Regions from separate parts of the Virgibacillus kekensis genome, predicted to be linked through region 2. Evidence: riboswitches for the same ligand, from Rfam matches in the RefSeq annotation. Region 2 holds a riboswitch; each other region holds the start of a gene.
The links. Region 2 has a riboswitch for S-adenosylmethionine ahead of metK (methionine adenosyltransferase). Riboswitches for the same ligand answer to the same signal wherever they lie in the genome.
Positions count from the first base shown of each region.

Region 1 (3,598 bases), on a different contig from region 2:
ATCTTCATTGCAGGCAATGACCTGGATAACAAGCCGGGAAAAACGGCTAACACAACAGAGGAGCGTAATACAATGACTGAACGACTGGATCAGTTTATTAAAAATGAGCAGAAACTGAGTGGAGCAATCGCAGGAGTCAGTATCCGTTCAGCGGATAATGGAAAGTTACTTTATGAAAATATAGGGGATGTACGGTTAAGTCCCGCATCAAATATGAAACTTCTCACTGCAGCGGCAGCTCTGGAAACGCTTGGAGAGGAATATATATTTCCCACTGAAATACTTGTAAATGGAAAAGTGAAAAATGGCGACCTAAAGGGTGACTTATACATAAAAGGCAAAGGAGATCCAACACTTTTACCCGCCGACCTCGAAAATTTTGCCGCAAAAATTAAGGAAAAAGGAATCACAAAAATTGAAGGAGATATTGTTGGGGACGATACCTGGTATGATGATATCCGACTATCACCCGATTTAATATGGAGTGACGAACATTGGTATTACGGTGCTCAAATATCGGCGCTTACTGTTTCACCGAATAAGGATTATGATGCTGGTACGGTTATTGTAGAGGTCAAACCATCCGAAAAGGGAGAAGAGCCTACTGTAACTATATCTCCTGAGACAGATTATATTGAAATCAAAAATAAGGCGCAGACTGTTGCAGGAGGTTCAGAGGAGGATTTAGAACTGCGGCGTCTGCATGGAACAAATACCATACTAATTGAAGGAACAATTCCAGCGGGTGCTTCGCATGTGAAAGAGTGGATGGCTGTCTGGGAACCGACCGGATATGTAATGAATTTGTTCGACGAGGCATTAAAGGAGCAGGGAATAACATGGACAGGTCAGGTAAGAACCGGTACTGCACCTGAGAAATCAGAAGTTCTTTTCACCCATGAATCTATGCCATTATCGGAGTTGATGATCCCCTTCATGAAACTCAGTAATAACACACATGCTGAAGTGCTGGTCAAGGAAATGGGAAAGGTTGTCCATGGGGAGGGCAGCTGGGAAAAAGGTCTCGAGGTAGTTGAAAAGCAGTTGAAGAAACTTGGCATGAATACAGATACTCTGATGATTAGAGATGGTTCGGGGATATCTCACATAAATCTTCTCCCGCCAAACGAGATTTCCAATCTTCTTTTTAAAGTTCAGAATGAAAAATGGTTTGAAACATATAAAAACTCCTTACCTATCGCAGGCAAGGAAGACAGGTTTGTGGGAGGAACATTAAGGCACCGTATGGAAGGGATGGAAGTATATGCGAAAACAGGAACTATTTACGGTGTAAGTACATTATCCGGATATGTTAAAGCGGAAAACGGGGAACGTGTCATTTTTTCCATCATGCTGAATAATCTGCTTGATGAAGACGATGGCCCAGCCATTGAGGATCAGCTAGTGAAAATTATTGCTCAATCATATGAACAGGTAATGAAATAGTCCAAGTGAGGCTTGATTGACAATTACCACTTTTTACTCTATTATTACTTTAAATAACTGAATAGTTTATTTCTGTTCTTATCCAGAGAGGTGGAGGGAGATGGCCCTTTGAAACCTCGGCAACAGGTTCCTTCCAGGAATACTGTGCCAATTCCAGCAGGCATTGTGCCTGAAAGATAAGGAAGAGAGAAATTTTGATGTATAAAACTCTTTTCTTTTTCAGGAAGAGGGTTTTTTTATTTATTATTACAGAGAGAGGAAGAAATCGTATGAAATATGGATTCTGGCTGCCAATTTTCGGGGGATGGTTACGGAATGTTGAGAATGAGGGAATGCCGCCAACGTATGATTACGCAAAAGAAGTGATCCAATCTGCCGAAAAATGGGGATATGATACTACCCTGATAGCAGAATTGTTTTTAAACGATATTAAAGGAACGGATGCTGACTCGCTGGAGGCATGGTCTACAGCAGCGGCCCTCGCAGCTGTAACTGAGAAAATTGAAATCATGACGGCAGTTCGGCCAAATTTCCATAACCCTGCAGTTACCGCCAAAATGGCATCCAATATTGACCATATAAGCAACGGACGATTTACGCTTAATGTTGTGTCAGGCTGGTGGGCCGGTGAGGCAAAGCAATATGGTGGAGACTTTACAGAGCATGATGAACGTTATGACCGGACAACCGAATTTTTGGAGATATTGAAGGGACTCTGGAATGAAGAGAAATTCTCCTACAAAGGTAAGTTCTACGATATTGAAAATACCCAGCTTGCGCCAAAACCAGTACAACGTCCAAACCCTGTATTATATGCTGGTGGGGAAAGTGAAAAAGGTAAGCGGGTTATTACCTCACTGTGTGATGCGTATGTGATGCATGGTGGAACAGTCAACGAGGTCCGGGATAAAATTTCAGATATGAAAAAAAGGAGAAAACTGGTTACCGATGAGCCGCTCAAGTCATTTGGAATGGCTGCCTATGTTATCTGCAGAGATACCGAGGAAGAGGCACTGGAAGAGCTGGAACGGATAACTACGGTGAAGGAAACAAGTGGATATGCCGGTTTTAAGGATTTCACCTCCAAATCCCAGCTTGAACAGCAGATTCAGCTACAGGATTATTCTGTATCCAACAGGGGACTCAGGCCCAATCTTGTAGGTACTCCCGAACAGATAGCCAAAAAAGTAATAGAATATGAACAAGCAGGTGTTGATCTGTTGTTATTGCAATGTTCGCCACAACTGGAAGAACTTGAACGTTTCGCCAAACAGGTTATGCCCAAGGTTGAAGAGCTGCGAACTGAACTGACTAACTCCTAAGAAGGGAAATGATAATATGAGCAAAATATATGTGTTGCATGAAAACAATGAGTGGACCGAGCATCTTTTTAATAGATTGGAAGAATTGGATCTTCCGTATGAGGACTGGCTTCTGACAAACGGGAAAGTTGATCTTTCTGCAGAACCTCCAGAGGGAATTTTCTATAACCGGATGAGCGCGTCATCCCACACACGCGGAAACCGGTATTCGGCAGAGTTAGCAAATGCGGTACTTGCATGGTTGGAATTTCATAATCGAGTTGTTATAAACGGCAGTGGTGCACTTCAGTTGGAATTAAGTAAAGTGCGTCAGTATTTGGAACTCGAAAAATTCGGGGTCAAAACACCAAAAACGGTTGCTGCGGTCGGCAAAAACGATTTGTTAAAAGCTGCTGATGAATTCAGTGGCAGAAAGTTCATTACCAAACATAATCGAGCTGGTAAGGGACTTGGAGTACAGCTTTTCCAGACAGTTGATGCTCTTAGGGAATATGTGGAAGGTGACACGTTTGAGGAGCCGGTTGATGGTGTAACGCTGATTCAGGAATATATTGAATCACCAGAATCGTTTATAACCCGCTGCGAATTTGTCGGTGGCAAATTTGTATACGCAGTACGCGTCGACACATCCGAGGGTTTTGAATTATGTCCTGCGGATGCTTGCTCAATTGACGACTTATATTGTCCGGCGGGAGAAGAGGAATCCGAAAATGCGAAATTTCAGATCAGGGAAGGCTTTGATCATCCAATTCTTAAAAGATATGAAAAGGTATTGGAAGCAAACGATATACAAATAGCAGGTATTGAATTTATTCAGGATGAAAATGGTG
Region 1 is NZ_JBHSFU010000003.1:17,007-20,604, forward strand. Features, by position in the region: gene dacB (D-alanyl-D-alanine carboxypeptidase/D-alanyl-D-alanine endopeptidase) at 1-1,446, shown strand, start outside; SAM riboswitch class I at 1,522-1,629, shown strand; gene ACFO3D_RS01450 (LLM class flavin-dependent oxidoreductase) at 1,716-2,768, shown strand; gene ACFO3D_RS01455 (ATP-grasp domain-containing protein) at 2,785-3,598, shown strand, end outside.
Region 1: linked by a shared signal. The riboswitch ahead of ACFO3D_RS01450 (LLM class flavin-dependent oxidoreductase) and the one ahead of metK (methionine adenosyltransferase) in region 2 are both predicted to bind S-adenosylmethionine.

Region 2 (3,598 bases):
ACATAAACTTTCCTTCATATTTTAAAATCCTTTTGGGATGAGGAAACATAGTTACTGAGGCCGATAAATCGGGCCTGCATTTTTAATATCATCACTTGCCTTGTCGAAGTTCTTGAAGTTCTCGTGGAACTTTATTGCCAGTGATTTTGCTTCTTCTTCATAGGCTGATTGATCGTCCCATGCATTTCTAGGTACTAGTACCTCGGCTGGAACGCCTGGTACATGCATTGGTATTTCCAGACCGAAAATATCATCGGTAACTGTTTCAACGGAATTGAGTTCACCTTCCAGGGCAGCGTGCACCATTGCGCGTGTATAGGAAAGTTTCATTCGCTTACCAACACCGTATTTGCCACCAGTCCACCCAGTGTTCACGAGAAAAACATTCGTGTTGTACTGATCAATTTTCTCACCTAGCATTTTAGCGTAGGTAGACGGCGCAAGCGGTAGGAATGGTGAGCCAAAGCAGGCAGAGAATGTCGCCTGCGGTTCGGTTACCCCACGCTCTGTTCCGGCCAGCTTGCTGGTATAACCGCTTAAGAAATGGTACATTGCCTGCTCTTTGGTTAGTTTACTGATCGGCGGTAATGTGCCTGATGCATCTGCAGTCAGGAAGATAATTGTATTCGGGTGTCCCGCGACACTTGGAGAAATAATATTATCCACATTTTCGAGCGGGTATGCTGCACGGGTGTTCTCTGTCAGTGATGTGTCATCATAGTTAGGGAGTCTTGACTCATCTTCAATAATTACGTTCTCGAGAACCGAACCGAAACGGATTGCGTCAAAAATCTGCGGTTCTTTTTCCTGTGAAAGATTAACACATTTTGCATAACAGCCGCCTTCAATATTGAAAACCCCATTCGGGCTCCAGCCATGCTCGTCATCACCGATCAGCCGACGGTACGGATCCGCAGAAAGCGTAGTTTTTCCTGTCCCTGATAGACCGAAAAATAGTGCTACATCGCCTTCCTGGCCAACGTTTGCTGAACAGTGCATGGACAGGATGTCGCGTTGTGGCAGCAAGTAGTTCATGACAGAGAAGATTGATTTTTTAATCTCGCCGGCATATTCAGTACCGCCGATCAGGATGATTCTTTTTTTGAATGAAACCAAAATGAACGTTTCGGAGTTTGTACCGTCGATTTCTGGATCTGCCCTGTATGTAGGGGCAGAAATGATGGTGAACTCAGATTCACGGTCGGTAAATTCCTCATCATCCGCAGTGATGAATAACTGACGGGCAAAAAGATTATGCCATGCGTATTCATTAATTACCTGAATTGGCAGGCGGTACTTTGGATCTGCTCCTGCATATCCTTTAAAATGAAAGAGTTCGTTCTTATCTTTTAAATAAGCAACAACTTTTTCATATAAGTTTTCAAACTTAGCTTCATCTATTGCCTGGTTTACTGTTCCCCAGTCAACAAGCTCCTCAGATGTTTCATCACGTACAATAAATTTATCTTTCGGGGAGCGCCCGGTATATTTCCCGGTAGTAGCACGGACTGCACCAGTGGCGGTCAGAATTCCTTCTTCACGGGATAAAATTTTCTCAACAAGCTGTGGGACAACCAGGTTTTTGTGTAAATTGCCTTGGTCCAGCAATTCCTTAAGTAATTTGGATTTCTCCACCGTATTCATATAAGATACCTACCTTTTCGAGATGGATTTTGTATGGAAGCAACAGCATTCCAAGTCTGTTCACTGAATCTGATTATTAGTATAACACATTAGTGATATTAGTCCATACTAATAATAGTATTATTTATATGTAATTTTGTTTGCAATAGTGTAACGGTCCGGTAAATAGTTGACACTGCAAGGCTTATTCGTTACGATAATTGACGAGCGGACACTCTCTTATTCAGAGTTGGTGGAGGGACAGGCCCTATGAAGCCCGGCAACCGTCATTTCGATGAAAAGGTGCTAATCTGTTGCAAGGTTGATCCCTTGAACAATAAGAGCGAAAGGCCCAATTTCCTTTCCTCCTAGATGCAGGAAAGGTTTTTTTAATTTTGTTGTGTGGTACCCTTATTATTAGGGTTGTAAACAACTTTAGCAAGTCCCACACATTAACCTGATCGACACACATGCATATACTGAAAAAATAGAGTTCCGTAACATATATTAAGGGAGGATTTAGCCTTATGGCTGCAAATCGTCGTCTATTTACATCTGAATCTGTAACAGAGGGGCACCCCGATAAAATATGTGACCAGATTTCAGATGCGATTCTTGATGAAATTTTGAAAAAGGACCCGAATGCCCGCGTTGCATGTGAAACAACCGTAACCACGGGACTTGTGCTTGTATCCGGCGAAATCTCTACTACTACATATGTAGATATTCCGGCTATTGTTCGCCAGACAATTAAGGATATTGGCTACACCAGAGCTAAATACGGGTTCGATGCCGATACATGTGCAGTACTGACTGCCATTGACGAACAATCGGCAGATATAGCTGGTGGTGTAAACACAGCACTAGAAGCCAGACAGGGGAAAATGAGTGATGAAGAGATAGCTGCAATCGGTGCTGGTGACCAGGGGTTGATGTTCGGTTTTGCCTGTGATGAAACTGAGGAACTGATGCCTTTGCCGATAGCACTTGCACATAAACTGTCTAAACGGCTTTCCGACGCGCGTAAGGAGAAAATTCTTGATTATCTTCGGCCTGACGGTAAAACCCAGGTCACCATTGAATACGATGAAAATGATAATCCGGTTAAAGTGGATACAATCGTTATATCTACACAACATCACCAGGATATTAAGACTGAACAGATTGAGAAAGATTTGGTTGAACATGTAATCCGTCCGGTAGTCCCTGCTGAATTGCTTGACGAGACTACCAAGTATTTTATTAATCCTACAGGCAGGTTTGTTATTGGCGGTCCTCAGGGTGATGCTGGGCTTACCGGCCGCAAAATCATTGTCGACACCTATGGCGGATATGCACGGCACGGCGGGGGAGCGTTCAGTGGAAAGGACTCCACAAAAGTTGACCGGTCCGCAGCATATGCAGCCCGTTATGTTGCCAAGAATATTGTGGCAGCAAAACTCGCAAAGACCTGTGAAGTACAGTTGGCATATGCAATAGGCGTCGCTGAACCCGTATCGATCGCAATTAATACATTTGGAACCGGAACTGTAAGTGAAGACACACTTGTTAATGCTGTACGCAAGCTATTTGACCTGCGACCAGCAGGCATTATCCGTATGCTAGACCTGCAGCGGCCGATTTTCCGGAATACCGCAGCTTATGGTCATTTCGGAAGAACAGATATCCTGTTTCCGTGGGAAAAAACAGACAAAGTGGAAGAATTGCAGGCATTGGTAAAATAAAGTCACAACGGGGGTATTGGTTTGTTCAATACCCTCTTTTTGTTTTAAGTATGTAATAAGCATTCACAATCTACATCCAAAATAGGATTTTCGTTTATATCTCTACAGGGGCTTTTATGGTATAATTTGAAGGATTCAACATGATTGGAAAGCGAGGCAAATGCAATGTGCGGTTTTATTGGTATGTTTCGAAATAATCCAGTTGCGCCAACCGATGAGCAGCTGACTTCATTCAAGAAACAGAATAATAT
Region 2 is NZ_JBHSFU010000005.1:13,730-17,327, reverse strand. Features, by position in the region: gene pckA (phosphoenolpyruvate carboxykinase (ATP)) at 52-1,644, opposite strand; SAM riboswitch class I at 1,861-1,967, shown strand; gene metK (methionine adenosyltransferase) at 2,151-3,347, shown strand; gene asnB (asparagine synthase (glutamine-hydrolyzing)) at 3,513-3,598, shown strand, end outside.

Region 3 (3,598 bases), on a different contig from region 2:
GTTATCGGCAGACGAAATGTCCTAAAGTAAAATAGTGCATGTGGATTTGGAAACAGGGCATATACTATCCTTTCAGGTGAATTATCAGTGGACGATATAGCCCGTCACACCAATGGTTTAACTAAATCTGATTAGGTGTAAAATTTCCCGCAAAAATTTTTATAAAAAAATACAATAAAAGGCTCCCAATTCCTGTGGAAATTTGTTAATATGATGTAGGATTAAATCAACGTAACGAAAGTGAGGGAGAAGACCGATGAAAAATATGTTAACTACTATTGTCTGGATTACAGGCATGTATTGTTTTGGTCATCTTTTATTCAATTTTAATTCGAATGAGCCAATATTAATGTTGGGAGAAAATATGCAGCTTACGCCTAGTTTGCTTACCATGATGGTAGAGTTACTGTTTTCTGTCAGTCTCTTAGTGTACCTCTTTAAATATACTGAAAAAAGCCCGGCGAAGAACTGCCAGCATAGTAAATAAATGGTTTGAAAATAGCCTGCAGTGAGAACTCCTCGCTGCAGGCTTTTATTAATCCTTATTTCTCCCAGACTTCATTTGCCAGGTCAACTACGAATTTCAATTTATTCCACTGTTCCTCCTCGGTCAATTTGTTTCCGTGATGGGTGGATGCAAAACCACACTGCGGACTTAAACATAATTGCTCCAGCGGGACAAACTGAGATGCTTCCCTGATCCGGGTTTTAATTGCTTCCTTATCTTCTAGTTCACCATTCTTGGAAGTAACCAATCCAAGTACGACTTGTGGTCCGTCATTTGGAATATGTTTAAGTGGCTTAAAACTTCCGGAACGCTCATCATCGTATTCAAGGAAAAATCCGTCGACATTTTCATTTGCGAGCAATGTTGGTGCAATAATTGCATAGCTGCCCTCGAAAGCCCATGTAGACTGATAATTCCCACGGCATAAATGGGTAGTAACGATCAGGTCTTCTGGTTTGTTTTCAAGTGAACCGTTTACGACGCGAAGCGCCAAGTCAATAAGTTGTTCGCGTGAATATTTTCCTTCGTTGAATGGAATTTCAGGCGCTGACAGTCCCGCAATATAAACATCATCGAGCTGAAGGTAACGAACACCTGCATCATAAAATGCCTGGATGGCATCCTGATAAGCTTTGATGATATCATTCGCATAGTCTTCAATATCCGGATAAACATCGCTGTTATGAATGCCGGAGTTAAACAGCTGGTTTGGACTTGGAATAGTCTGTTTGGCGATTGCGCGGCCGTCGACGATTTTGTTCAGGTCCACAAAATCCTGTATATGAGGATGATTGGGATTAAAGGAAACTTTGCCGGTATTCCGTACGTCATACTTTTCTGTCTCCGTGCCGATGAATTTATAGCCGTGGTCTGGAATATAACCATCTATTCCATTCAAATGCTCGAGAAAATCAAGGTGGAACCATGTACGACGAAATTCTCCATCACTAACTACTCTAAGGCCTAGTTCAATTTGTTTGTCGACAACACGCTTTATTTCTTCATTTTCAACTTCCCGAAGAGCTGCGGCACTGATGCTTCCATCTTTAAATTGTTTGCGTGCTTTGTGCAACCGGTCAGGTCGCAGCAGGCTCCCCACATGATCGGCTCTGAATGGTGCTTTGGTTAATGTAACTGACATGAAAATTCCCTCTTTCTATTAGTTTTTTGTGTAATTCCGAAGATGGAAGCTCTGACAATAAGCCTGATAAAAAATAAAAAGCCCTCTTCTGAAAAAAGAAGAGGGCAGTAGGTTCCGTAATTGTCGCTCTTCTTATCTTCAAGCTTAATGTTAAGCTTCTGGAATTAGCACAGTATTAAAAAATCTGTTGCTGAGGTTTCGCAGGGCCAGTCCCTCCACCTCTCTGGATAAGAAAGTTATTCAATTTTTTGGTTAATGAATACAATACACGGACGTATTATGAAAGTCAATACAATTTTGAAACTTTTTTGTAAGGTGCCTTCAGCAGGTGTGTTAAAATTATCCTATAAAGCTATGAAGGAGGTCTGGCATGTATTTTGTTTCGATAGATTTTGAAACAGCCAACGAAAAGCGTCACAGTCCCTGTGCAGTCGGTGTTGTTGTTGCTGACCAGACAGGTATTATAGATGAATTTTACAGCCTGATAAATCCCATGATGCATTTTAGCTCATTTAATACACGGATTCACGGTATTCGTGAAGAAGACGTGGAGGATGCACCAACATTCCCGGAAATCTGGCCGAAACTTAAAGACTACTTATCCCGTAAAATAGTTGTCGCACATAATGCAAGTTTTGATATGAGTGTGATTCGGAATACATTGGATTATTTCAACATTTCCTATCCAGAAATGGAGTACCTTTGCACGGTTAATATTTCAAAGCAGGTATGGCCGGACCTGATGAACCATAAACTTAATACCGTTGCAAATCATCATGGGATTCCCTTTGAGCACCACCACGCACTTGAGGATGCGCGGGTGGCGGCTAAAATATTATTAAAAGCATTTGAGACATACGATACAGGTGATATGGATATATTTTTAAAGAAGTGTCGTATGTCAAAGGGTAGGGTATATGACCGTGGTTATGTGCCGCCAAAAGTTAAGCGGACCAGGCAGAGCAGGAAGCTTTATTTCAGATAAAGCGGAGAAGGTTTTTAAAATGTGAAGGAGTTGATGTCAAATGAAAATACTTGTTGTAGGCGCGTCTGGAACGATAGGTAAAGAGATTGTCAGTGCACTAGAAGGTGACAATGAAATTATCCAGGCAGGGCGTAATGGTGCTGATGTGTCAGTGGATATTACGTCGCCTGACAGCATACGGGAAATGTATGCAGAAATCGGCAAAGTGGATGCAGTCATCAATGCTTCGGGAAAAGCCAATTTTTCTGCTGTTTCCGAGCTGACACCTGAAGTTAACGAAAAAGGAATTCAAAGTAAACTAAAAGGACAGATTAATCTGGTACTGCTTGGCATGGAACATGTTAATGACAACGGCAGTTTTACGCTGACTACCGGGGTAATGATGGATGATCCGATACCGATGGGTGCGTCTGCTGCAATGGCTAATGGTGGGGTGAAAGCTTTTGTTAAAGCAGCCTCGATCGAAATGCCGCGGGGGATTCGTATCAACAGTGTGAGCCCGAATATCGTGCAGGAATCATGGGATCGGCTTGGTGATTTTTTTGCAGGATTTGAACCTGTCCCGGCAAGCCGTGTTGCCCGTGCATTTGTGAAGAGTGTAAATGGTAAGCAAACCGGAAACAATTACGAAGTGTACTAGGAGGAACGGAATGTGGCGGAGCTGAAATTTGAAATTATTAAAACAATGGCTGTACTTAGTGAATCGCCAAAAGGATGGACCAAGGAACTGAATCTGATCAGCTGGAATGGCCGGGATCCTAAATATGACATCAGAGACTGGGCACCCGACAAAGAAAAGATGGGGAAAGGTGTCACTCTGACAAAAGAGGATTTAAGTAACTTAAAGGAAGCTCTTGCTGATCAGGATGAAATTTAGGGAGCTGACGGGGAACCGGAAGAATAGTTTTTCGTGTCTGGATGAACCAAGGCTTTTACCTATAAACTGGTGAAAGCCAGTTTCTCC
Region 3 is NZ_JBHSFU010000007.1:81,030-84,627, forward strand. Features, by position in the region: gene ACFO3D_RS12745 (5-methyltetrahydropteroyltriglutamate--homocysteine S-methyltransferase) at 543-1,649, opposite strand; SAM riboswitch class I at 1,779-1,883, opposite strand; gene ACFO3D_RS12750 (3'-5' exonuclease) at 2,020-2,634, shown strand; gene ACFO3D_RS12755 (short chain dehydrogenase) at 2,675-3,274, shown strand; gene ACFO3D_RS12760 (YdbC family protein) at 3,287-3,511, shown strand.
Region 3: linked by a shared signal. The riboswitch ahead of ACFO3D_RS12745 (5-methyltetrahydropteroyltriglutamate--homocysteine S-methyltransferase) and the one ahead of metK (methionine adenosyltransferase) in region 2 are both predicted to bind S-adenosylmethionine.

Region 4 (3,598 bases), on a different contig from region 2:
TTCCGGGGTACCGATAAACTTCACGGTTCCATTACCAAGGCCATGATTTTTAACCGCTTCACGCAATGTCCATTTTTTATTGGGGTCCTTTGCATACATATCCAGGTTTCCTTGGACAGCATCAGTTTCCATGTCCTCGATATACTGATCCGGATCATATCGGGAGAAGTCTATGCCAGTATGGCCAGATAAAAGTGCGGCTGTACCTTCATAGCTGACCTGACTGGTTAAATCTTGATATTTTGCGTATGCTTCTTCCTCCGTTGATCCGATAATCGGTAGTATCATAGGAAAGATAAGTACATCTTCCGGGTTTCTACCCTGTAGTCTAGTACGTTCACGAATATCGGCTGTATATTGCTTCAGTGCATCCAGTGAATGATTTTTTGTGAAAACAGCTTCAGCATGCTTGGCCGCAAAATCTCTTCCTTTTGGAGATGCCCCTGCCTGGAACAAAACTGGTGTCCGCTGAGGAGAAGGCTCCACAAGATGCGGTCCCGGTACGTTAAAGAATTCCCCTTCATGGTTAATCAAATGAACTTTTTCCGGGTCAGCGAATGTATCGTTTTCTTTGTCATAAACCACAGCCTCATCATCCCAGCTGTTCTCCCACAACTTATAAACTACTTCAAGAAATTCATCCGCGCGATCATATCTAAGTTCTTTTGGCATACGGCCGGAAAGTCCCAGGTTCACTGCTTCGCTCTCCAGGTATGATGTCACCACATTCCAGGCGACCCTTCCGCCAGTTAAATGATCTAGCGTCGACAACTGCCGTGCTAAAGCATAGGGCTGGGCATATGTAGCAGAAATGGTTGGTGCAAACCCAAGGCTTTCCGTGGCAGCAGCCATCGCGGATATCGGTATCAGCGGGTCATGGGCTGGTAGCTGCACAGCCCCTTTTGCTGCGGCACGGTGACTGTTTTCATAAACGCTATACGTGCCAAGCACATCAGCGATAAAAAGCGCATCAAACTTACCACGTTCCAGCGTTTGAGCAGCGTCAATCCAATAGGAAAGACTATTATGGTTAACCCCTTCATCTTTCTCATGCTTCCATAAACCAGTTGAATGCGGTGATGGTGAATTCTGGATAAATCCGTTTAAATGAATCTGTTTAGCCATACAGCAGGTCTCCTTTTTTTAGGTGTTTTTTTTACAAGAATGCTATCTTAGTCATCGTAAGCGTTTAATGCGTTGACACTGTGCGCGATAGCCGATCCTGCTTTTAGAGCTACTGCGACAAAGATAGCTTCAGAGATTTCCTCCAGGCTTGCTCCTTCTTTCTTGGCATTCTTGGTATGCAGGTCAATGCAATAGGGACACCCTGTTGTATGTGCAGACGCCACAGCAATTAATTCCTTTTCTTTTACCGTAAGCTTCCCGGCTTTAACTGCCTTCTTGTCAAAATCCAGAAAAGCTGTGAAAGCATCACCATTCAGTCCAGAAAACTCCTTAATCCGGTTGAAGTAGGAAGCTTTATAGAGCTCGTCATCACCTTCCCCGTCAAATGCGTTCAGGGCATTTACTCCGTGAGCGAACGATGAGCCTGCTTTCAATGCGGTCGCTACAAAGATTGCTTCTGACACTTCTTCTTTCGAGGCATCGTTCTTTTTCACATTTCCTACGTGCAATTCGATGCAATAGGGGCACCCAGTGATATGGGCGACCGCAACGGCGATTAATTCCTTGAGTTTAACGGATAGCTTCCCATCGGCTAATGCCTGATCATTAAAGTTGAAAAAAGCTTGGAATGTCTCCGGCGCATAATTCTTCAATTCTGTGATTCTGCTAAAATAAGATTTTTTGTACAGACTATCGTTTTTTGTAACTGTCATTTTCATCTCTCCCTAAATAAATTTAAATACGTACTAAACTTATTACTTTACTTGGTTTAAAACATTACGCTTTCCTGTATTCCAACCTCCCCCCTTAAAAACTAAAAAACCTCTCCCGATGAGGAAGAGGTCAATTTAAAAAAAGCTCCATCTCATCTTTCAAGCGCAATGCTTGCTGGAATTAGCACCTTGTTATAATGACAGGTTGCTGCGGGATCACAGGACCAGTTTCCTCCCCCGACTCTGGATAAGAGTACTATTCAATTTTTATAATTGTACATAATAGTATCGAACACAGAAAAAGCTGTCAAGTAAGAAAAGTGATTTTTTTTCAAACCAGGTAAAAAGGTGGATACAAACGTGTGAATGATTCCTTGCTCGTAATAGTAAACAACTTTGCATACGGAAAAAAGAACCAGCTGTTACTAACCACCTTAATCCTTTCTTCTATTTCGCCAAAATTTCCCTTGTCTTTTCCAGGATCTCTTCATCCTTAAGCCTAAATTTAAATTCCACTCTACGTGAAGCAGCTGCGCTGTATTCACCGGACTCATTGTTGCGAAAGTCGGTGAAAGACTTGCTGTTAACCGTTAGTTTCTCCTGCAGGTGCTTTTGAATATTTTTATACGGAAAATCATCGCTTAAAATATATTCTGCGACGCTGTACGCCCGCTCCTGTGCAAGCTGTAAGTTATATAAATAGCTTCCATCACGGTCGGTGTGGCCTTCGATAATGATTTCAGCTACGTAGTCTTCAAATCCGTTCTGCAGCAAAATGTCCAAATACTTAGGGACAAATTCATTCAAAAACTGATAGGACTCCGGCTTCAGTTCAGATTTATCATAAGCAAACAGTATTTCTGTATTAAAGATGATAGCACCAGTTTTTTCATCCACTTCAATGCCCAGGGATGAATCACTGAACTCCGCCTGCAGCTCATTTACAAGCTTTGCCCTTACACCCATGATTTGATCAATGGTCTTTTTCATTTCTTCAATTTGCAGCGACTTGATAATCATCATCGCAATGAAAATTAGAATAAAACATAACAAAATAATGGTCAGCAGATCGGTAAACGATGGCCAGAAATGTCCTTCGTCCTGTTCCCTTTTGAAAAGCCGCTGGTATTTAGTAGTCATTCTGTCTCAGCCTTACATTATTATTTTCCACCGGGCGGCCAAACTTACCTAATTGCCGGTTCAGCCCTTGTATTTCCCTGTTAAGTTCCTGAAGTGTCTGCTGAATAAAGCGAGAATTATTTTGCTGAAACTCATTGGATAGCCGTCGAATTTCCTGGAATTCGTTCTTGAGTCCTTGATTTGTCCGCTCCACTGATTCGCTGATATTCCTGCCTACGTTATCAAGCTTCCCTCCAAGTGCGCCTTCCAGACCCGCTACATAACTGGAAAGCGTGTTCTTTAAAACCTCAACACTTGCTTCCATCTGATTTTCGCGTTGGTTGAATGTGCTGTTCATCTGAGAAATGGTCTTGTTTATTTCATTGATCAGCTGGTTATTTTGCATTCCGATTCTTTCATACGTGTTGGTCGCCTCATGAATCTTCCGTTCAAATGCCTGTGAATCGTCAGCATGTGTCTTCAAATGATTATTGAAGGTGCGGTTAAAATCCTTCAACTCGTCGAAACGGTCAGACAGCAAATATTTATAGTCGCTTTGCGTCTGATTGATTACTTCGAGCGCCTGTGGCAACTGTCCGATTGGGTCGCCGATCCGGTCAAAGTCCTTGGATAATTCTCCT
Region 4 is NZ_JBHSFU010000015.1:205,548-209,145, reverse strand. Features, by position in the region: gene ACFO3D_RS18850 (LLM class flavin-dependent oxidoreductase) at 1-1,125, opposite strand, end outside; gene ACFO3D_RS18845 (carboxymuconolactone decarboxylase family protein) at 1,173-1,838, opposite strand; SAM riboswitch class I at 1,988-2,092, opposite strand; gene ACFO3D_RS18840 (OmpA family protein) at 2,286-2,978, opposite strand; gene ACFO3D_RS18835 (MotA/TolQ/ExbB proton channel family protein) at 2,968-3,598, opposite strand, start outside.
Region 4: linked by a shared signal. The riboswitch ahead of ACFO3D_RS18845 (carboxymuconolactone decarboxylase family protein) and the one ahead of metK (methionine adenosyltransferase) in region 2 are both predicted to bind S-adenosylmethionine.